One region of the Mammaliicoccus sciuri genome, then DNA from elsewhere that is predicted to be linked to it. Evidence: riboswitches for the same ligand, from Rfam matches in the RefSeq annotation. Region 1 holds a riboswitch; each other region holds the start of a gene.
What was found. A riboswitch is a leader RNA that binds a small molecule or an ion and turns the genes downstream of it on or off. The one in region 1 is predicted to bind S-adenosylmethionine.
Positions count from the first base shown of each region.

Region 2: another riboswitch for S-adenosylmethionine. It lies ahead of MUA60_RS02900 (hypothetical protein); the one in region 1 lies ahead of metK (methionine adenosyltransferase).
Region 3: another riboswitch for S-adenosylmethionine. It lies ahead of metX (homoserine O-acetyltransferase MetX); the one in region 1 lies ahead of metK (methionine adenosyltransferase).

Region 1 is NZ_CP094824.1:1,855,649-1,863,914, forward strand. It holds gene MUA60_RS09575 (NAD-dependent succinate-semialdehyde dehydrogenase) at 1-955, opposite strand, end outside; gene MUA60_RS09580 (nuclease-related domain-containing protein) at 1,015-1,926, opposite strand; gene metK (methionine adenosyltransferase) at 2,365-3,558, opposite strand; SAM riboswitch class I at 3,662-3,773, opposite strand; gene pckA (phosphoenolpyruvate carboxykinase (ATP)) at 3,956-5,557, shown strand; gene MUA60_RS09595 (alpha/beta hydrolase family protein) at 5,579-6,355, opposite strand; gene ytkD (RNA deprotection pyrophosphohydrolase) at 6,339-6,803, opposite strand; gene MUA60_RS09605 (hypothetical protein) at 6,870-7,655, shown strand; gene yidD (membrane protein insertion efficiency factor YidD) at 7,666-7,890, shown strand; gene menC (o-succinylbenzoate synthase) at 7,937-8,266, opposite strand, start outside.
Region 2 is NZ_CP094824.1:602,968-611,233, reverse strand. It holds gene MUA60_RS02925 (hypothetical protein) at 16-894, shown strand; gene MUA60_RS02920 (FTR1 family iron permease) at 1,108-2,805, opposite strand; gene efeB (iron uptake transporter deferrochelatase/peroxidase subunit) at 2,780-4,018, opposite strand; gene efeO (iron uptake system protein EfeO) at 4,025-4,885, opposite strand; gene MUA60_RS02905 (PepSY domain-containing protein) at 5,123-5,785, opposite strand; SAM riboswitch class I at 5,917-6,016, shown strand; gene MUA60_RS02900 (hypothetical protein) at 6,091-6,309, shown strand; gene MUA60_RS02895 (NAD(P)/FAD-dependent oxidoreductase) at 6,360-7,250, opposite strand; gene MUA60_RS02890 (RrF2 family transcriptional regulator) at 7,321-7,701, opposite strand; gene MUA60_RS02885 (ABC transporter ATP-binding protein) at 7,825-8,266, opposite strand, start outside.
Region 3 is NZ_CP094824.1:21,346-29,611, reverse strand. It holds gene MUA60_RS00125 (DHH family phosphoesterase) at 1-1,889, opposite strand, end outside; gene MUA60_RS00120 (DUF2232 domain-containing protein) at 1,904-2,821, opposite strand; gene metX (homoserine O-acetyltransferase MetX) at 2,903-3,871, opposite strand; SAM riboswitch class I at 3,942-4,043, opposite strand; gene MUA60_RS00110 (AzlD domain-containing protein) at 4,110-4,325, opposite strand; gene MUA60_RS00105 (AzlC family ABC transporter permease) at 4,432-5,076, opposite strand; one part of gene MUA60_RS00100 (IS3 family transposase) at 5,499-6,173, shown strand; one part of gene MUA60_RS00100 (IS3 family transposase) at 6,176-7,051, shown strand; gene MUA60_RS00095 (YceI family protein) at 7,183-7,698, opposite strand; gene serS (serine--tRNA ligase) at 7,823-8,266, opposite strand, start outside.

The DNA of each region.
Region 1 (8,266 bases):
TAATTTTTTCAAAACCATCTGCATTAATAACAGGACCTATATCTGTTGATTCATCTTGTCCATCGCCTACTTTTAATTTACTAACTTCTGCTCTAAGCGCATCTTCAAATGCGTCTTTAATAGATTCATGTACGTAAATTCTATTTGCACATACACATGTCTGTCCTGCATTTCTAAATTTAGAAGCAATTGTTCCTTGAACTGCTTTATCTAAATCTGCATCTTCGTGAACAATCAATGGTGCATGACCACCTAATTCAAGTGTTACTTTCTTCAATGTTGAACTTGATTGTTCCATTAATTGCTTACCTACAGGTGTTGAACCTGTATAAGTAATTTTTGAAATTAAAGGATGCTTTGTGAAAATTGCACCGACGTCTTTACCTGAACCATTTACATATTGGATAACACTTTGATCAAACCCTGCTTCATGTGCAAGATCAACTAATTTCATAGTTGTAAGAGGTGTATCTTGTGCTGGCTTACATATAAATGTACACCCTGCTGCTAATGCTGGTGCTGCTTTTCTAGTCATCATTGCTGCTGGGAAGTTCCATGGTGTTATACTCGCGACAACGCCAACAGGTGCACGTGTAACAATAAGTCGTTTGTTATCAACATGTTCTGGAATGGTTCTTCCATAAGTACGTTTCGCTTCTTCAGCAAACCATAATATATAATCTGTCGCATATTTAACTTCGCCTAAAGCTTCTTTTAATGGTTTTCCACTCTCTTTTGTCATAATTAAAGCAATTTCTTCTTTATTTTCAAGAATCAATTCATACCATTTATATAACAATGCACTACATTCGTGAGCTGGTTTCTTTTTGTATGTTTGAAAAGCATCATGTGCATGTTCAATCTTGCTGTTAATATCTTCTTCCGTATTGTTTTTAATCGTTTCGATTACTTCACCAGTTGCAGGATTTTTAACTTCAAAATTTTCTTTTACCATACTTATAACCACCTTTTTTAGTATAAAAATAGCGCTACATAAAATGCAGCGCTTAGTTATTACGGGTTAAACTTTTCAATTTCATCCATAATTCTCTCAAGGTCTTCCACACTATATTGGAATCTACCATGGAATACAAATTTATTAAAGAAATGTTGAAGTTGTTTTTCACCAACTAACACTTTAATGTTAGGGTCTTGTGAATAATTACTGATAGTTGCTTCACTTACTTCATTTGGATGGAAATAAATAATTGGTGTCGGTGTATATTTAAGTTCTAACTGTCTTTGTAATTCTTCAGTTGTATTATCAACTTCTTTAACTTCATCAGTATATGAATGGAATGCTGCAGTTTTATTATTTGATTGTTTTTCAAGTAATAATGTTTGTTCTTTGTTTGGGTTTAAATCCAATGTTTCAAAGACTTGTCCTAATACTGGAAAATCACTAAACTGCTGTTCTGTAATACCGTGATAGATATGACCACTTACTAAATTAGAGTCAATTACATATATACCCGTTCTTGTTAAGACTAAATGATCAATTTGTCGAACTTTACCTAATGGATCTTTAGGTAAGAAGATATTTGCCATAATATGCATATCTTCAGGTCTAATTCTACGTTCATTAACAAGTTGGTCTCTTAACTCTAACAAGTGTCTATCAGTTATATATTCCCCTTCATTCTTAGAAAATAACTTTAATGAGTCAATTTCTCTTTCTTTTTGTGAAATTGCTTCTTGATGAGTTTCTTCTTGTTTCGTTAGAACCTTTTTATTTTCAACTCTTTCATGATCTAACTTTTCTTTATGTTCAGATTTAAGCGTCTCATTTTCTTTTTTATGAGCTTCTTGAATCTTATTCAAAGATTTTTGTTTCTGTTTTAATGAAACAAAGAATAATATAATAAATAGTATCGCAATAACGATCGCTGCGATTAATCCATAATGAATCGGTTCTAATTGACTCATAATTGTAGATCGCTCCCTTTCATATGTATTAATTCCATTATAGTAAAAATTACAAATAAATTCAGTATATATCATGAAATATATTGATAATATAACGTAATTTCTTATACTTCATACATTTGAGTAGTTAAACCACACTTTAATAGTAAATATTTTATAAAAATTCAGTTCATTATGAACAACTTGACTTAAACTTGTTCATAACGGGGCTCTTGTGAACACTTTCGCCCAAACTTGTTCATAACGAGGGTCTTGCGAACACTTCTGGCTAAACTTGTTCATAACGGGGGCGTTAGTTACAAAAGTCGCCTGAAGTGTTAATACTGATATCCTTATTTGCACTTCTTACCAAAACTGCTAATAACAACCCTACTTCCACCAAACCTAAAATAAAAACTCTGCATATATCCCGCAAGATTATATACAGAGCTTCATCATTTATTTTAATAAGTCTTTTAATAAATCTACTTTATCTAATTGTTCCCATGGTAATTGAACATCTGTTCTACCGAAGTGACCGTATGCTGCTGTCTTTTTGTAGATTGGTTGTCTTAAGTTCAACATTTGAATAATACCAGCTGGTCTTAAATCAAATACTTCTCTTATTTTTTCTACTAATACAGTTTCTTCTACTTTACCTGTACCAAAAGTATCTATTGAAATGGATACTGGTTGTGCTACGCCAATTGCATATGCTAATTGGACTTCACATTTATCTGCTAATCCACTTGCTACTATATTCTTAGCTACATATCTTGCTGCGTATGCTCCTGATCTATCTACTTTAGTAGGATCTTTACCACTGAAACATCCTCCGCCATGTCTTGCATAACCACCGTATGTATCTACGATGATTTTTCTACCTGTTAATCCAGCATCTCCTTGTGGTCCGCCGATTACGAATCTACCTGTTGGATTAATAAAGAATTTAGTTTCTTCATCTAATAATTCTGTAGGTACGATTGGATAGATAACATGATCTTTAATATCTTGTTGAATTTTTTCTAATTCAATTTTTTCATGATGTTGTGAAGAAATAACGATTGTATCAACTCTTACCGGTTTATCATTTTCGTCATATTCAACTGTTACTTGTGTCTTACCATCTGGACGTAAATATTCTAAAGTACCGTCTTTACGTACATCTGTTAACCTCTTCGCAAGTTGATGAGCTAAATAACCTGGCAAAGGCATGTATGTTTCAGTTTCATTTGTAGCAAAACCAAACATAAGACCTTGGTCACCTGCACCAATTGATTCTATTTCTCTATCTGATAAATCATCTCTATCTTCTAATGCGCAATCTACACCTTGTGCGATATCTGGTGATTGTTCATCAATAGCAGTTAAAATCGCCATCGTTTGGAAATCATAACCGTACTTCGCTCTTGTGTATCCTATATCTTTTACTGTTTGTCTAACTACTTTAGGGATATCTACATATGTTGAAGTAGAAATTTCACCTGCAATTAAAGCCATACCAGTTGTTACTGTTGTTTCACAAGCGACTCTTGCTTTAGGATCGCCTTTTAATAATTCATCCAAGATCGCATCGGAAATTTGGTCCGCAATTTTATCTGGATGCCCTTCTGTTACTGATTCTGATGTGAAGAGTCTTCTATTCTTTGACATAAAAAATCTCCTTTAAATAAAGTTGTACGGTCTCTTCCTCAGCGCAAATAAAAAGTGCCTTCTCTCAATAAAGATGTAGAGAGAAGGCACACTCGTCCATTCGCTCTTATCGTTCAGACAATATTGGTCTGCAAACGGTTTGGCACCTTTCTTTCATTAGAAAGAGGTTGCTGGGTTTCATTGGGTCCATGTCCCTCCACCACTCAGGATAAGAGAATCCGTCAGAAATGATAATACTAAAGTTTTCATAATATGTCAATGGAACGAAACACATTCAAATTTCTAAAAAAATTTTATAACAAATTTACTCATTAGTATAGACTATATATTTTAATGTGTTATACTAATTCCATGAAAATGCTTACAATATTAATATTAGACATGGGGGTCGTCATTTATGGCAATGCAGTCAATTACCGAATCAATCGAACTTTCAAACCTTTTAAAGAAGGACACTACACTACAACAACTTTCTAGAACTGAATTGTACAATCACATTCTAGAAGCAGGAGAAGGCGTATTAACAGAATCTGGCGCAATCAGAATGGAAACTGGTAAATACACAGGTCGCTCTCCTAAAGACAAATTTATCGTTAAAGAGGAAGATACTGAACAAGATATTGATTGGGGAACAATCAACCAACCTATCTCAGAAAGTAACTTTTTAAATTTATATGATCAAGTTATTGACTACTTAAACCAAAAATCACAACTTTATGTCTTTAATGGATATGCAGGTGCAGATGAATCATCACGTTTAGATTTACGTGTTATTAATGAGCTACCTTGGCATAATTTATTTGCACAGAACATGTTTATTCGCCCAGAAACTAAAGAAGAAGCACTTAATATCATCCCTAATTTCACTGTTATTAGTGCACCAGGATTTAAAGCTGATCCAGAAAAAGACGGCACAAATTCTGAAACATTCATTATTACTTCGTTCAAACACCGTGTCATACTAATTGGTGGTACTGAATACGCTGGTGAAATGAAAAAAGGTATATTCTCAGTTATGAACTACTTATTACCTAAAAAAGGTATTATGAGTATGCACTGTTCAGCAAACGTAGGTTATAACAAAGATGTAGCTTTATTCTTTGGTCTATCTGGTACAGGTAAAACAACTTTATCTGCAGATCCTAATAGAAAATTAATCGGAGACGATGAACATGGTTGGAACGAAAATGGTGTCTTCAATATTGAAGGTGGTTGCTACGCTAAAACAGTAAGTCTTAGCCGTGAAAAAGAACCACAAATTTACGATGCTATCCGTTATGGAACAGTTTTAGAAAATATTACCGTAAATCCTAATGGTTCAGTAGATTATGACGACACTTCATTAACTGAAAATACAAGAGCTGCATACCCAATTGATTTTATCGATAATATTATTACACCATCAATAGCTGGTCACCCAAATACTATTATCTTCTTAACTGCAGATGCATTTGGCGTATTACCACCTATTTCTAAATTAGATAAATCACAAGCTATGTACCATTTCTTAAGTGGTTTCACTTCTAAGTTAGCAGGTACAGAAAGAGGCGTAACAAGTCCTCAACCAGTATTCTCAACATGTTTCGGTTCACCTTTCTTACCATTACATGCGACTGAATACGCTGAATTACTTGGTAAATTAATCGATGAACATAATGTAGACGTTTATCTTGTAAACACTGGTTGGACTGGTGGCGAATACGGTGTAGGTTCAAGAATGGACTTGAAACATACACGTTCAATGATTCGTCGTGCAATTAGTGGAGAAATTAAGAATTCAGAATTTGTTAAAGATGAAATCTTTGGTCTTAATATTCCGAAATATGTACCAGGTGTACCTTCAGAAATATTATATCCACGTAATTCTTGGGTATCTTCTGAAGCATATGACGAAAAAGCAAAATTACTTGCTAAGAACTTCAAAGAAAACTTCAGTAAATTCGGTGAGTCTTCTGAGCATATTCAAGAAGAAGGCGGATTCACATATAATCGCTTATAAAATACTTAAAGAGCTTGGGCCTTATTGGTCCAAGCTCTTTTCACATTTATACATCCATTCTTTAATTTGTAACAATGTTTGCTTTTCTATTTCTGGCCTTAAAACATGGCCTTCTCCACATAAATAGATTGTTTGATGATCTACCGCTTCTTGCTTTAAATGTTCTTCTAGATGATATGCCATATTAATATTAACTTGCTTATCTTCATCTCCATGAACGATTAATATAGGTGGACTATCTTTATGAATAGATTGCAATGCATTTCTACGTGCATACGCTTCATATTGTTTTTTAGGATGTCCAACCATTCTTTTTAACATCCCTCTTAGATCAATTCGTTCTTCATACATCATCAATAAATCTGAAACCCCACCCCATATAATATAACTCGTTGCTTTCACTTTTTGATACGTAAGTAAGCCTTGAATACCACCTCTAGAGAATCCAAGCATATGAACAGGAACATTTGGGTAATGTGACTTTAATATTTCGATACCTTTTATAACATCATGAAGGTCATCACCACAAAATTCATCTCTACCTTCACTACCGTTACTACCTCTGTAATAAGGTGCAAAGACAAGTGTATACTTATCTTTAAATTGCGCCATACGACCTGGTCTCACTCTACCTACTTGTCCTTTACCACCACGTAAATATACAACGATGCGATTAACACGTTTATTAGGTGTCATCAACATGCCTCTAACTTTCAATCCATCCACTTCATATATCACTTCTTCAGTTAGATGATGATTAAAGAAAACTGGCATTTTTTTCTTACTGTAGAAATCCAAGTTTATACACCCTTTCAACGCATTTTAATATTGCTGTATCTTTTAAAAGAAAACTCTTCTCTTCTTCAGGTATATCATTGATTTCTTTAGCAATAACGGGTCCATAAGTTTCGAAATATGCCTTATTGCTATCCATTGATTCTACTTCAATAAAATAGACATCTTTATTAAACGGGATTGTATCATGTACAGTATATGAAGCTATAAACGTTATATTTTTAGCAATCGCGCCTGTTTCTTCATATAATTCACGCTGAACAGCCTCTTTATTCGTTTCATTTGGTTCAACTTTCCCACCTGGAAATTCAATACCTCTTATCTTATGATGCGTTAACACATATTCATTATTAAAAATAGGAATACCTAGAACATGTTTCGCATTTTGTTGATCTGTTGGACATTTATATGCTAAATCAACATCCAATCCATTTGGATCTTTGTAGCGCATGATACACGACCTCTTTCTTCATTTATGATAAACTGTATATACATATTATTAGGAAGGTAGAAGATATTGAAAAAGTTAACCTTAACGACCTTAGTATTAACAATTACTCTTATTCTAGCAAGTTGTAGTCCGGAAGGTCAAAATAAATTTGATGATAGTAGCGATGCTATCGAAGCTTTTCAAAAAAATATTAAAAAGGTAGATTCACATTCGATTAAATCTAGTAACGAAACAACAGTTGATTTTCAAGATAAAAAAACAACGCTTAAACAACTGTCACATGGCCGAACAAACCACCATGATAAACTTGCATTTAATGTCGAACAAGAAAGTAATACAAAACAATTTCCAGTGCATAATAAAAGTGTTTGGATTGATTCAAACGAAATCAAATCCTCTCCTAAATCTAAATATTTAAATTATCATGCAAAGAATGCCGAAATAGATTATTATCAAAAAATTGGACAAGATTGGTTCGATTTAACGACTTTTAATCAAAGTTTACTTAAACCTATTGAAGACGATGTCACTTTAGAAAACGATACCCTTTCATATGAAGGTACAGGAAAAGTTATGTCATATCTCTATCAACTAGGGTTTAGTCAATCACCACTGGCAGATCAAGCATCTTTAAGCAATATTAACGACTTAAAAATTAAAAGTGGTAAGTTTAAACTTACATTCCAAAAAGACAAAACATTACCAAAAACGTTAACCTTTAACATTAAAGCAACAGGAAAAATTAAAAATGAAACGATTAACATCCATATGAAACAGACAACAGATTTCTATAAATTCAATTCCACTGATGTTAAACCATACCAGAACTTAACGAAAAACAATTATAAATAGGAGCATTGCTATGAAAAAAGTATTTATTAAATTAATACGCCTTTATCAACGATATATATCCCCACTGACACCACCAACATGCAGGTTCCAACCTACATGTTCTAACTATGCTGTTGAAGCTATTTCAGAATATGGGGTTATAAAAGGGACATGGTTAGGTACGAAACGTATCTTAAAATGCCATCCATTTCATCCAGGCGGCTACGATCCTGTCCCACCTAAAAAAGATTCATAAAATTCATTAAAAGGCATATGCGCTAAAAACTTAGCACATATGCCTTTTATTTTGTTAATTTATCTTTATCAACTATTGGTGGTACATATTTAATGAGATGACCATTAGTCTTTGCGTTATCAACAACGAAATCTTCTGTGAAATAATAATCACTTGGCGTCACATCACTCGGATAAGAACTATGCTGTGCTAAGTATGCAGTGAAGTAACTACTAAGTCCAAATTCATACATTCCACCTATGACATATTTAAGTTGATGTTCGCGGCAATATTCTATAATATCAAGTGCTTTATCTATACCTCCAACACGTGATGGTTTAATCACAACACCATCGATAAGATGTTGCTGATTAAATTGAATAATTTGCTCTAAATT
Region 2 (8,266 bases), 1.3 Mb from region 1:
TTGAGGATGATGAAGATGAATAAAATAACAGTAATAAATAAAAGTAATCACATAAGTATAGTTCAAAGCATCAATAATTATATTAAATGGATAAATAGAAATAACATATTAAATCAAAGCATTAAAATTATTATCCATGATGCTCCAATAAGTTCTTATGGTTATCTTTCAGATTGCCAAGTAGACTTTGATAATCGTCATATATATTATTCTTTATATAATATTGAAGAATGTCTTGTGGCTAAGAAGAGCAATAACATTATTGTAAACAGATTGGAATATGCACTTTCTGAAATTTTATATGATTTAAATTATCATATCGCACAATTCTATACTTTAGAGTACGAAAAAGTTACACATAAAGAACTCATTGATCATTTTGACCGATTTGAATATAACATTAGAAAATACAGTTATTATTTAACTTACAAATATTTATTTTGTCATAATAATAGTTCTACACTTTATAAAGATGGACTTACGTTGAAGTTTGATTCTGAAATAAGTGCTCATTTAAAGAAGGCTTTTGTACAATTTAGAAATTTCATTAAAAAAGAATTGGAATTCCCTTTAAAAGTTAATATTCATATTACGCATAAAGAACTCGAAGATTCTTATGGTTACTTCCAATATCCCAAATCTTTATTTAAGTATCCAAGAATAGTCGTTTCCACACATAGCTATGAACAATTAAAAAAAGAAATGTCACTTTTTGATAGTGATTTAAATATTTTAAGAATATTAGCACATGAAATTGGACATTATCAAGATTATATAAGTGACAATATAATTTTAGATGAAAAGATGAGTGAGAAGTTAGCAGACAAATATGAAGATGAACTCATACAAGAATTTATTGATCAAGTTTATTATGTCAATTACCACGAAAACTAAATTGATTTTTAAGTACTACATCTGAAACATAAATCATTTCAAATGGTATTTTTTAGCGCTGACTCCTGCGGGAACAGCATGATTCGAAGACTACAGGCTGAGAACATGCCCACGGAAAGCATGCGCATAAAAAATGCCACTAAATTTTAAGTCTTTGATGACAAACTAAAAAACGCTAAGACAAATGGCTTGTCTTAGCGTTTTAAAATTACTCTATTTTTTCTTACTCATTGTGTAGTAAATCACAACTAAAATGACTAATGCTAATTGTGGTATCAATGTTTCGTATGTTGGATAAAATCCTATTAAGTCTATAAATGGTAAGTGATTAATTGTATGTTGTGGTACTATGTTTAATATTTGTAATGTATGAATACTTACGCCTAATATTTTAAATGCCAATATAAATATGAATAATGACATGATTAAGAATAAGCGATGTATTGGTATCCATTTTGTAATTTGGTTAAAGAAGATTGCGATTAACGACAGTATGACGGATGCGACGATTATACCTAATATTAATGACCATGTTGAGATTTTCCCAACGATACCTAAATAGAAGATAATCGTCTCTGCACCTTCTCTAAATACGGATAGGAAAGCGACTAACCCGAAAGTAACGATACTTCCTGTAGACATAGCTTTATCCATATTTTTGTTGATGAAGTTCTGCCACGAATCTAAACTAGATTTAGAGTGCAACCAGATACCTACGATGATCATTAATATCACAGATCCAATACCTACTAAACCTTCTGTTAATTCTCTTGTTGAACCTAAGTTTTCAAATATCGCTTTAAATATGAAAGCTAACGCAATACTTAATACAATACCAATGACACTACCTGTAACAATCCATCTTGATGCTTTTGTTTGTTCAGATTTACGTGTTACAGTAAGTAACGCCATTATAATGAGCAGTGCTTCTACACCTTCACGTAATAAGATTAAAGCTGCATCCCAAAATGTATAGCTCGTCTTAGAAATGGTTGATTTAATTTCTTGATTGAGCGTTTCTAATTGGCTACCAATATCATCTTTATTATCTTCATCAAGTTGACCTGCATATTGAGGAATTTTTTGTTCTATTTTAGTGTACAACGCACCATTTCTCGTGCTAATTTCACTCTCAACATTTGGCCATGCAATAATAAATTGTTGTAACGCTTGCTTTGATTTAGCTAAATCATCATTTTTGATATTTTTAATCGCAGTATCTAAATGTTCATTTAAAATGTTAACATCTTGATCACTTGTTTTAGCATCTGATTTTTTCCCTGCATGATAATCATCAAGTTCTTTTTTCAATTGATCGACTTGCATTTGTGCACTATTCGCATCTACTTTATCTTTCGTTAATTCAATTCTTGTAAACATTAATGCAGTTTCAACTTGACCATATCTGCCAATATCTTCTTCTCGAACAATTTTTTCATTCTTTGTCCAAGTCGCATTTAATTGATTGTTAATCGTTTTTGCTTTTTCAAAATCTTTATCTGAGATCGCCTTTGTTATATTTTTAATCAATGGCTGCATTTCATTTTGTAACTGATCTCGTTTCTTCTTTTTATCAACAGGATTTAATACTTTTTCATAATCAATTAAATCAGAAGTCAGTGTATTTAGCGCACTTTCTCTATCTTTTTGAGACGTTGTTTTTTCAATTTTTTCGATATCTTGATCTATTTTTTTCACAAGTTTATGGTCTTTTTTATTCGTACTTTGCCAATTATCTTTAATCTCTTTGAAATGCTTGTCGAATGCCTTTTCGTCTTTATCTTGTATCGCAGATTTGGCATCTGTCACACTAATATAAATATCGCTTAAGCTCGTTTCTGCTTTAGCGGTCAAAGATAGTAGCATAAATAGTATTGCAACTAAACTAAATACGATTGAATAACGTTTCACCTAAATATCCTCCTTCTTGGACACCTGGTAAACATAGAAAAATACCTGAACCTCGATGTGTAATATATTCATTTAATTTATCAATAGCACCCATTTTATTTTGGATTTTAATAAATTGTTCCGGTGATTTTTGAAATGCTAGGAAGAGTAATCCTGCATCAAAAGCACCTGTGTTTGCGTTTATACCATCTGAATATGAAAAAGATCTTCTTAATAAATTCGTTTTAGATGCTTTTGCTAAACTGACATGCGATTCTTTTTCTATCAAGTTCTCGCCATTTTTATCTTTTATATCAGGGTCAAATGTATCAAATTCTTTTTCTTTACCAATTGGCGCACCAGAATGACGGTATCTACCAAATGTGGCTTCTTGTTCACCTAAAGCCGTTCTATCCCATGTTTCTAACAACATTTGAATTCTTCTTGCGACTAAATATGAACCATTTTTAGCCCAACCATCTTGTATAAAGACGTATTCATTCAAATCACTTTTATTTTGGACATTAGGATTACCTGTTCCATCTTTAAAAGAGAATAAATTTCTAGGTGTTTCTTTCTTACCATCCTTTTCTTCAAATGAGTTAAATCCTGCTTGGCTCCACTTCATTGAAACTTCACCTTTAGCCACTCTAATTAAATTTCTAATGGCATGAAAATTAACTTGTGGATCATCTGAGCATGCTTGTATACAAATGTCTCCACCTGAATAGTCTTCATCAATTTGATCTTTAGGAAAATGTGGTAAATCTTTTAATAAATCTGGTTTATGCTTTTTCAATCCAACTTTTTCAAAGAATGAAGGGCTTATACCAAAAGTAAGAGACAGACGACTGGCGTCTAAGCCAATCGTCTCCCCTGTATCTGGACTTGGTAACATTTTGTTTTTACCAATCTCTTTTACATATTCACCATTCATTAAATGAACACTATAATTTGTCCATACTTTAAACATTTCTTTAACATCTAAAATTGACATTTTATTAATGCTTAGAACGACAAAGTAAATGTGTTTTTGTTGTTCTGTCGTGATGCCAGACTGATATTTACCATAGAAATTGATTTTATTTTTTACGCCTGTTTTATCTTTAGCAAAGTATTGAGATGCAAGAAAAGTACCGCCTACACCTGTAGAACCTATCAGTAGACCTGCACCACCAACACCAGCGAGTTTTAGAAAATCTCTTCTAGCTATATGATTTTCATTATTAGACATCAATCATCACTCCGTAATAACAGCCATTTGACTTAAAGATTCCCCTAATTTATCAACAGCTTCAGAAAGTTTTTTCGTTTCATCTTTAGATAGTTTCGTATAGTCTTCATATCCACCATCTTTAGTCTTATATTGATCTAATAATTTATTAACATTATCGAATCTTTCTTGAGTTGTATCAGCAAGCTTTTTATCTTTATCTGCTACTTTATCTTTAAATATTTCAAAGATTTTTTCTGCCCCTTCGATGTTTGCTTTAAAGTCATATAAATCTGTGTGTGAATAAATTTCTTCTTCACCTGTAATTTTTGAGCTAGATACTTCATTTAATAAGTCGATTGAACCTTGTAACATTAATTTAGGTGTCACATCTACTGTATCTACTTTTGCACGTAACTCTTTAGTGTCTTTTAATAATTGATCAGCAACTGGTGCCATATCTTTAGTTGTATTATCTTCCCATAATGCTTTTTCAATTTTGTGGTAACCTGACCATTCGTCTTCTTTATTTTCTTCTTTCATATCTGCTAAACGTGCATCAATTTTCGGATCTAAATCACCGAAACTTTCAGCAACTGGCTCAGATCTTTCATAGTACATACGCGCTTTAGGATAAATTTCTTTAGCTTTTTCGATATCGTCTGCTTTAACCGCTTCAACGAACTTTTCAGTATCAGCTAAGAATTTATCTAATTGTTCTGTTGTAAAATCTTTATAAGCTTTAGTTTCTTTAGAGAAATCCGCTTTTTCAGACTTTTTCGTTTCCTTTGTTTCTTTTTTATCTTCATTTTCTTTCTTATCAGCGCTATTCCCACACGCTGTTAAAATTAAAGTACTTGCTAATAAAGTTGTTGCTAACTTTTTCATCATAACACTTCCTATCTAATTGATTATCATTATTATCTTTAATTTATGCCTATAATGTGCAATAGTCAATAAAAATTTTATAGAATTCATAGAAAATACAAATATAAGGCTGTACCTATAGTATTTATGTAATGAAATTTTTTCAAACTTCATGCGAAATGCTAATTGAGAATGATAATCAATAAATAAACATAAAAAAACATAGGATAAAATGAATTATCCTATGTTCTTAATAAATTAATCTGTTTCTTGTTCAAGAATTTCTTTAGACTTAGCATCAATTGTAAATTCTGTTGATTCTTTATTACCTTCTTTTAACTCAATAGAATAAACAAGTTTGCCATTATCTTCACTTAGTGACCATTCTTTAATATCACCTTTAGCTTTGTCTCGTGCTACTTTAAGTGCATCTTCGAATTTAGCAACATCTGATAATTTGAATGTTTGATCATTATCATCACTATCTTCTTGTTCTTTTTCAACATTCGTAACAGATTTATCATCTGCATTTATCAGTACTTTATTTTCATTTGTTCCATCAGCTAATTCAACTTTATAACTCCACTCGCCTGTTTCTTTTTCAAAAGATAGATCTTTAAGTTCACCTTTTGATTCTTTTTGTGCAGCTTTTACAGCATCTTCAGGAGAGACTTTAATGTCATCCCATTTAACTGTATTTTTAGTTGCTTTGTCTGAACTTTGATCATCATCTGTGTTTTGATCATCGTCTGAATCTTGGTCATCTGTATTTTGATCGTCGTTACTATTTTCTTTAGTTGTTTGTTCTGTTTTTTCATCATTTTGATTTTCTTTTTTATCATTGTTATCACCGTCACCATTACCACATGCTGCTAACACGATACCTGCTGACAACAATAAAGAAAGCATTTTATACTTCATAATCTATTCCTCCTATGCTTCATATTCAGTTAATATATAGACCACCTCAAACCTTTTAAACATTTAGATTTTAAAAATTAGGCAAAATACAATTAATTCGTTATGATTAAGAAACAATAAAATAGCTCGTAGTCTTATTAAGAGTAGGCGGAGGGAATTGGCCCGATGAAACCTCAGCAACAGGCGTATGTACTGTGCTAAATCCAACAAGTTTAACTTGAAAGATAAGAAGATTCTCTAAACAGCTCTTCTTAATCTTAAGATGAGCTGTTTTATTGTAACTATCAAATTAGGAGGCAATAAATATGAGAACAAGAGACGATATTTTATCAGAACTATTAGAATTGCAGGCAAATCCACCAAGAAGTTATTCAGGTTCAATAGGTAAGACTCAGAAGAAGAACGCTTTAATCCAAGAATTATGCAGAGTTGAGAATACAATACTTCAACCAACTTCAGATTCTGAACATCGCAATGTTCAATTTGGTGACTTTGAAATTAATATTAAAATAACTAAAAAATAAGCATTCTAAAACAGGCTAAGACATTACATTATGTCCCAGCCTGTTTTTATTTATGATTCCATAATGATTTGCATTGCTACAAATTTTGCGACTTGATTACCATTTGCTGCTGCGTCTATTAGTTGAGATGCCATGAAATCTTTACTTTCACCTGCTACAAACAATCCTGGTATAGATGATTCACCTAACTCATTAATTTTTATTTTTCCGTTGTCTTCTCTTTCAATATCGGACGCTTTTAAAAATTCAAAATCAGTATCCCACTTCACACCAATGATTGCACCGCTTCTATTGATACGTTCACCATTTTTAAAGATAACTTCATTAATTTGTCCTTCATGATGTTTAAATTCCGCTACTTCGCTTTCCACTAATGTGATATGTTTACTTTCAATAAACGCTTTATCTTCTTCAGTTAATAATGAAAAATCACGGCTACTTATAACGATATCGTCTGTCCAATTGTTAATAAGCATCGCCATATGTTTCACATGCTCAGGTTGAACAGCTACGAGTAATGGTTTATGTTTCAATTCATATCCATCACACCACGGACAATAAAAGACAGATTTGCCACAACTTTCTTTTAAACCTTCAATTTCTGGTAATGTTTCCCGTAAACCTGTACATACCATAATTTTTTTAGCTTTATATTGTTGGTTGGCTGTTTCAACAATAAAGTTATGCTCCTCTTTCAATATGTTTAACACCGTGTCATTAATTCGCGTTACATCATCATATTGATCAACATCATGTTCTCCTTTAGCTCTCAATTCTTCAGGTCTTACACTGTCTTGCGTTAAAAATGCATGTGAATGCTGTGTCACTTTATTTCTCGCATTATTATTGTCTATCACTAACGTCTTTTTTAAAGCTCTTCCTAACGTGAGTGCACTCGCTAATCCTGCTGGCCCTCCACCTATTGCGATACAATCAAACATAGCATTTCCACCTTTCATAACTATTGTAGAGTCGTAATATCTATAATTGATAGATAAAAAAAGATTTAACTTACATTAAATCTTTTAAAGTTTTATTTTTCAAAGCTTGCGTCATTTCATCTTCAGCAGAAGTTAATATCGCTTGTATCTTACATTCTGGACCGTGATTAAAGCTATCTTCAAGTGTACTTTGATGACCATCAATTGCAGTAATAATATCATAGACAGTTATGTCTTCCCAATTATTAACTAAATAATAACCGCCTTTTGCACCAGATGCAGATTTTATGACGTTTGCCTTTACTAATTGCGTTAATATTTTAGATAAATATGTTACAGACACATTTAACGTTTCAGATAAACTTTTAACATTGATGGGCTGTTGGTCTCTTTTAGCAATTAAATATGCCAAAGCATGCAGCCCATAGTCTGACCCTTTAGAAATCTTCATGTTACACCTCTTAATCATAGATATTAACACTCTATAATAACAACTTTAAACTGAAAGTCTATTATTTAGCTCAAAATAAAAAATGCAGAGACCTTTTTCTTCATAAAGATCTCCGGCAGTATGTTAAAATTCTTCAATTTGTTCAAACTGTGACATGTATAAATCTTTGTATTTACCGCCTTTATCCACGAGTTCATCATGACTGCCCATTTCTTGAATTTGACCTTGTTCAATATATACAATTCTATCGACATGTCTAATCGTACTCAGTCTATGCGCAATGATCAGTGATGTTCGACCACGTGATAAATTCTTAAATGCTGATTGTATTTTATTTTCAGTTTCAACATCTAAAGCACTCGTAGCTTCATCAAGAATAATAATTGGCGGATTCTTCAAGAACATTCTCGCAATTGAAATACGTTGCTTTTGTCCACCGGATAATTTTGTACCGCGTTCCCCAACGACAGTATCTAAACCTTCTGGCAATTCATCTACAAACGTTCTTAATTGTGCTTGGTCAACTGCGTAATTAATTTCTTCTTCCGTTGCATTTAAATTACCA
Region 3 (8,266 bases), 1.1 Mb from region 1:
TTCATTTGTGTTGCAGCATTGGATAAGTGGCCGCCTCCACCGAGTGCTTCCATCGTTAATTGTACGTTTACTTCTCCTAACGAACGGGCAGAAATTCCAATTGTATCTTCTGATCTTCGTGCTACTACATAAGATGCTTCTACACCTTCTAAGCCAAGCAATTCATCTGCTGCTTGTGCAACTGTAACGGGGTGATATGTTTCATGATCGTCGCCATGTGCAATTGCGACACCACCGCGGAATAATTTAACTGTCTTAATTAAGTCTGAACGTTTAATATACGTATCAATATCGTCTTTTAAGAAGTGCTGACAAAGAATCGTATCTGCACCATGACTTCTTAAAAAGCTCGCAGCATCAAATGTTCTTGATCCTGTTCTTAATGTAAAGTTACGTGTATCCACAATAATACCGGCTAACATAATCGTTGATTCGATTCTCGTTAAACGATGTTCTGTTGGTTGGTATTCTAACAACTCTGTAACAAGCTCAGCTGTCGAACTTGCATAAGGTTCCATATACACAAGTAATGGACTTGAGATAATACTTTCACCTCGACGATGATGGTCAATAACGACTTTTCTATTTGCTTTATTAAGCAAGTTCTCATCGATTACAAGTTCAGGTTTATGTGTATCTACGACAACGAGTGTTGTACGTGGTGTCATTTCATGCCAAGCTTCTTCTGATGTAATAAATCTTTCTTTCAAATCAGGCTTCTCGTCTATTTCAGCCATCACACGTTCTAATGTACTATCAATATCCGAATCGTTTAATACAATATATGATTCGAGATTGTTCATCTTCGCAATGCGTGATACACCGATTGCTGCGCCGATTGCGTCCATATCTGGTGATTTATGACCCATAATGATCACTTTGTCACCTTCAATTAAGATATCTCGTAAGGCATGAGATATCACTCGTGCACGTACTCTCGTTCTTTTTTCCATCGGGTCAGTCTTACCGCCGTAGAATCTCACGTTACCATTACTATTTTTAATGGCTACTTGGTCACCACCACGGCCGAGTGCTAAGTCTAAACTTGATTGTGATAGTTCACCTAATTCAATTAAGTTCTCACTACCTTCACCAATACCGATACTCAGTGTTAATTGGTGACCGAGGTCTCTTGTCTTATCTCTTAAATCATCTAATAAGTTGAACTTCAACGTTTCGATATCTTCTAATATACTCTTGTTTAATAGCGCGATAAATTGATCAGCACTATAGCGTTTAATAAACAATTGATAACGTGATGACCAGTCATCTATAACGCTTGTAATCAGACTATTGATTTCTGAACGTTGAGAGTCATTCATGTTCTGTGTAATTTCATCAAAGTTATCTAAAAAAATAGTTGCTATGATTGGTTTTTCATTTTCATATAATTCATATACACGGGAAGATTCAGTAATATCAAACAGATAAATAGAGTGTTCATCTTCAGTATAAGTGACTTTATATTTGTATGATCCTTCTTCAATCTCTACTTCTGAAGTATTTTCTAATCTTTTTAAGATATTTGGAAATACTTCGTTAATTGGTTCGTCTAAAACGTCTCGTTCTAATCGTTTATTAACAAAATTATTAATCCATTCGATATGATCATTTTTGTCTAATAATATGACACCTATTGGTAAGTCACTGACTGCACTTGTTTTACTTTTCGTAATTCTACCGGCTAAACTCCCAATATATAAATCTAATTTCAAAAAGCTCTGTCTAACAAAAAATATGCTTACTGCAATTAGAATTATCGTAGCAACCGTCGAAATAATCGCCCAAAATATTGAATTAAAAAAACTGAATACGACTAACACCAAAGCTAATATCATCATAATAATGTACGGAAATATTAGGGCTTTTTTAACAGATTGACGGTTCATAAACTCACCTCAATTTACTTTTTTATACGTTGTTTCAAGTTAAACCAAATGTCCATTAATCCGAATAAGTACGCAAACGGTTTAAATATAAATGCCATTACAAAGATGATGACACCTACTATAATTGGTAATTTTTTAACTTTTACAAATAAATGGAACAACGATAATGCTTGTATAAATATAACCCATTCTAACACAAATTGTAAGTTAGTGACTATGCCATACGCGACGACATTGTCTTGCGTGACAAACAAACTCACAAGTACTGTGATCACAAAAACAAATGCTACGCTTCTATTGATTTGCCACATAAATAATGGTCTGAACACTGGTGTTGCGACTTTGAATTTTCTTAAAATCGGAAACGTCACAACTAAATTCACAAGCACTAATAAGAATACCCACAATACTATATACCCAGGAATGCTCGCTTGTAATATTTCTAATGAAACTTGTAATGATTCTTCGATTTCAGTTGTTATATTGCCACCCATTTGGAAATATGACAGTAATACATCATGATACTGGCTAAAGAATTTGCTTGTTAAAGGTAAGTTTCCCGTAATTTGTAAAATTAACACACTACCTATCGTCAAAATACTCATAAATGTTGTCACTAAGTACAACATACGTTCTTTAGATGTACGCTCAATAAGTAACTGCCCAATAAATACACTCATAAAAATTACAAGTGTCATGGCAGTTAATAAGAATACATGATTAAATAGAACAGTTGCACATAACGTTATGACAACCGTCACAAAAAAGGACGGTTTAGAGCGATACCAAAGAATCGTTCCTGGTATCGTAATAAATGGTATGATCAATATTGCTAATAATGGTACAAAGTTTATAATAGCGGCACTTAGAACTAGTACAAGTGTTGCTATGATTGTCGCTTTTATGTCGACTTTAAAAGACAAATTTTTCACTTCCCAATCTAAATTAAACATCTTTCTCTATTTTACAGATTTTTATCTTTTAAAACAATGTAGGTGACTTTTAAGTTGATATCAGCGTACTTTAAATTTATATAATTTTAAGAAATGATAAACGTTAGGTGCCCAATCTCCAAAATTCAATAAAAAACCATCATGACCAACGTTGTCTTGTACATAGAAATGTCTGTGATATTTAAAGAATCGACCTAAAGCTCTTACTTGGTCATCTGGATATAATAAATCATCCGCAAATCCTAACGTTAATACTTTCGTTTCTAATTGACGTAGACGTTTCTCAACATCATCTCGTCCTCTAAATATGTCATGACTGTCTAATACATCTAACAATGTTAAATAGCAGTCTTTATCGAATACTTCTTTAAATTTATTGCCTTGATATTTTTGGTAGCTTACAACATCATCTGCAGAGAATCTTGATTCATAATCTTTACTTGAACGATACGTTAAAAAGCCAAGCTGTCTTGCGATGCTTAAACCGTCTTGTCCGTTCATATGAATAACTTGCCTAGCAATTTCATTAAATGCTCTACTATATGATGAAGTCTTCTCTGTCGCAGCTAATATGACTGCTTTTTTCACTTCAAACGAACCATCATAAAGCATTTCTAACGTTTGCATTCCACCTAAAGAACCACCAATTAATACGTCTATTTTTTCGTAACCAAATTGTTTCAATCCTAATATGTTTGCTCTCGCAACATCTCTCATCGTCAAATGTTCAGGGAAATCAGGTGTATTCAACCTTGAACTTGATCCATAAGGACTGCCAATTACATTAAATGTTATAAATTGATAATCATTAATTGAAAGGTAACCGCCATCTATAATTTCACGCCACCAACCTGCATGCTCATCATCACCATATGTTAAATGGTTGCCAGTTAACGCATGACAAACTACGACGAGTGGCTGGCCTTTATAACCCACATACTCATATTGAAGTTTCAAGTTATCAATCACTTCACCAGATTCTGTTTCAAAATGTCCAAGATCTACTATGCCTGTTTCTCGAGAAATAATCACATTAAAACCCCCTCTTATTTAAATTGAAAGACTTCTTACTCGTCAAAGAAGTAAGAAGTCCTCATCATCCTTATTATGCGAGTATACTCGTTGGTAGTAGCACCGTATCTGTTATGACCGGTTGCTGAAGTGTCGTCGGGCCAATTCCCTCAACTTCTCTGAATAAGCTTTGCTATGTAATTTATATTAAGAATACTAGAAATGAGCATTTCTTTCAATAAGTTAACGAATGAAATTAAAAGACTAATCTCACAATCGCCATAATAAACATACCGGCTATAACTGTAATCGTTAAACTTCTAAATATGAGTGCTATTAGAATCGTTGGTATCGCGACAATAATGCTCTCAAAATTAAGCGTAAATCCAGCATTACCTTCTTGATTCAACATACCTTCAAGTATTAATGCCGTAAAGAGACATACCGGCACATATTGTAACCACTTGATCACACTTTCAGGTAAATCCGCTTTTGATAACAATACAAAGGAGAAACACGGATAATCCAAGTTAAAACAAAACAACTTAACGTAATTAAAATTAAATACATCGATATACTCATTTATCAAACACCACCCCTACGACAGAAGCAATAATTGTCGACATAATAATAGATAAATAAGTTGGCATAAATAATGTCAGAATAAGCATGCATACAATCGTTAATAAAATTAAATAAAGATATACTAAGACTTTGTTTTTATGTATCGTTTCAAACTGAGCAATTAATAAAAATATAAACATCGCTGTTAAAGCATAATCGAGGCCAAATATTTCAGGTTTAGGTATTAAGTTACCTACTAAACCACCAATAATAGATGTGACAATCCATAATAAATAAGCTGAAATATTTAAACCATGAATCCAAGCCGCATTGAGCGATTTCTCTTTCGCATATTTCGTAATCGCAACACCAAATGACTCATCCGTTACAAGTGTACCTATTCCTATATTCGACCAGAAACCATTACCTTTAAATGCTGGGACTAAAGCCAAACTTTGAAGAAACATTCTTGAGTTAACAAAAAATACCGTCAATAGAATTGCTGAAATAGGGGAGTGGATGGCGACCAACGCACATATAATAAATTGAGCAGCACCCGCATAGACAAAAATAGACAATAATGCAATTTCTAAAATAGATAAACCAGATGATATACCGACAATACCAAACGCTAGCGCAACACTAAAGTACCCAAGCATAGTAGGTATACAGTCTTTAACACCTTGAAGAAACAAACCTTTATTCGTAATACTCGTACTTGTCACAACGATGCCTCCAATCTACAGTTGAAGGTAAGTCTAACGTTTGTCTAACCTCAGTCTTACTTACCTGTAAAGAATTTTAATATGTTTTAGTTTTATCATACCTATATTACTTTATCAATAACACTTGATTAAATATTCGGAAAATAATTAAATAATTTGATATTTGATTGATCATTTGGATTTAGGTGGTCAAGTCTTCGTGTGTTACGCCCTTTTTTTGTACCCTAGCGCACGATATCTATCATTCTTCGTGCGTTATGCCCTTATTTTCCACCCTAGCGCACGATATCTTTCAGTGTATTATTCCCTATAGAGTAGACATTAAAAAAAACTAAAACTCTATAGGGGGTATTTTTATGTATAAAACTAGACTACCTGTTAAACTGTATCAGGAAATCTTCGATTTGCATGAAAAGGGTTATTCCTTTCAAAATATAATTGATAAGTTAAATTTAGATATTAGTGATAGTGTGATTCGATTTAAATATAAAGTGTATAAGCAACATGGTATAACAGCACTTATAAATAAGAATCGAAATAAAATCTATACACGCGAATTTAAAGAAAAAGTTGTTAAAGAATATCTAGAGACTAATAAGACGTATTCAGATCTAGCAGCCTATTACAATATTTCACATCATGCTACTTTAAAAAATTGGGTGGTAAAGTATACTGAAGGAAAGGAAAATAAATCTTATTTTCCATATCTGGAGGTAGACACTATGAATACTAGAAAAACAACATTTGAAGAGAGAATTGAAATAGCTAAATATTGTATTGAAAATAATAGAGACTTTAATAAGACAGCTGAAAAGTACCAAGTTAACTATTCACAAGTCTATAATTGGGTAAAAAAGTATGAAAAACATGGTGATATTGGTTTAGTAGATGGTAGAGGTAAAGGAAAACCAGTTGAAGCTTTAACTAGAGAAGAAGAACTTGAATTAAAAATAAAAGCACTTGAACAAAGAAATAAATTTCTCCAAATGGAGAATGAGGTATTAAAAAAGCAGGAAGAAATAGAGAGGCAGTTGATGAATCGAAAATCAAGCAAATAGCAGCATACAAGACAATCGAAGCATTAAAAGATAAGTATCCAATCAAATGGATATGCGCCGCACTTGAAATATCGAGAGCAAGTTATTATAAATGGAAAAACAGAGAGGTTTCAGAATCTGAAAGATTCAATAACGAATTAAAAGATGAGATTTTCAGGATTTATCATGAACATGATGGCATATATGGATATCGAAGAATTTATATTTATCTGAGATTATATACTAAATTCCAGGTTAATCATAAACGCGTATATAGAATTATGAAGAAGTATGGATTAAAAGTTGTCATTAGAAAAAAGAGAAGGCAATATAAACTTAGTAAGCCAGAAATCACTTCTCAAAATATCCTAAACAGAAAATTTACAACAAGTAAAGTTAATAAGGTCTGGTTAACAGATGTGACAGAATTTAAATTGAAAAATGGATCTAAAGTGTATTTAAGCGCTATTTATGATTTAGGTGCTAAGAAAGTCATCAGCCATGTAGTCTCATCTCAAAACAATAATAAGCTTGTATACGATACCTTTAACAAAGCCATAATTAAAAGAAATACCGAAGGCATTATATTTCATAGCGACAGAGGATTCCAATATACGAGTGTTCTATTTAGAGAGATGATTAAAAATGCTTCTATGAAGCAAAGCATGTCTCGTGTAGGTAGATGTATTGATAATGGTCCTATGGAAGGCTTTTGGGGGTTACTCAAATCAGAGGTATTCAAAGACAAATCTCAAACATTCAATGATATAAAACACGCCACAAAGCAAATAAATGAATATATAAAATTTTATAATTCTAAAAGAATTTCATTAAAAATGGCTGCGCTTATAAAAGCACAGCCAACATATTGATTACTTTTTTAGTGTCTACTTGACAGGGTTATGTTCAAAGTCTTCGTGCACTTATATTCATATCTCAATCCATATAAAAAACAGCAGAAATTCAATTGAATGAATTTCTACTGTTTGATTATATATATGAATTATTCACTTAAACCGAATTCTGCACTTGCTTCGAATTTAACATCTCTACCGATCATTACGCCACCAGTTTCTAATGCTTGGTTAAATGAAACGCCGTATTTTTCACGGTCGATTTTACCAGTTACTGCGAAACCTGTTACTGTTTCACCGTTTAATGGGTTTTTACTTACGCCGTTGAAATCAACGTCGAATGTCTCTTCGTGTGTTACACCAGCGATTGTTAAATCACCTGTAATTGAATCTTCACTGATTGATTTTGTTTCAAATGTAATATTTGGGTTTTCATCTGCACTAAAGAAGTCAGCTGATTTTAAGTGAGCGTCACGGTCAGCGTTTTTAGTGTTGATTGAATCTGCTTTTATTGTAACTGTTGCTTTTAATGTAGAAAGGTCATTGATATCTCCTGATACTTCTACGTTATAATCTTCAAAAGTACCTTTAACGCGAGATACCATTAAATGTTTTACTGTAAATTCTAAACTACTGTGTGCTTTGTCGAAATTGAAATTTGTCATGTTTCAAAACTCCCTTTATTTATTTTGTATACTTAGTATATCAGATATAAAAATTATATTCAAGTGTTAAATCAAAAAAAGAGTAACCAATATATGATTACCCTTTTTGAGAGATTTAACTCATTTATAATTTAATTGTTTTTAAGCCACCCATAAATGGTACTAATACTTCAGGTACAGTGATTGTACCATCTTCATTTTGGTAGTTTTCAACGATTGCAGCAAATGTACGACCTACTGCTAAACCACTTCCGTTTAGTGTGTGTACGTATTCTGGTTTCGCATCTTTGTTTCGTTTAAATCTAATATTTGCTCTTCGTGCTTGGAAATCTGTCATATTTGAACATGAACTGATTTCTTTATAATCGTTGTAACTTGGTAGCCATACTTCTATATCATATGTTTTAGAGCTTCCAAATCCAATATCTCCTGTACATAAGTTCACAGTTCTGTATGGTAATTCTAAAGCTTGTAAAATATTTTCAGCGTGTTGAGTTAACTCTTCTAGCGCTTTAAATGAATCTTCAGGTCTTTCATATCTCACCATTTCAACTTTGTTAAATTGGTG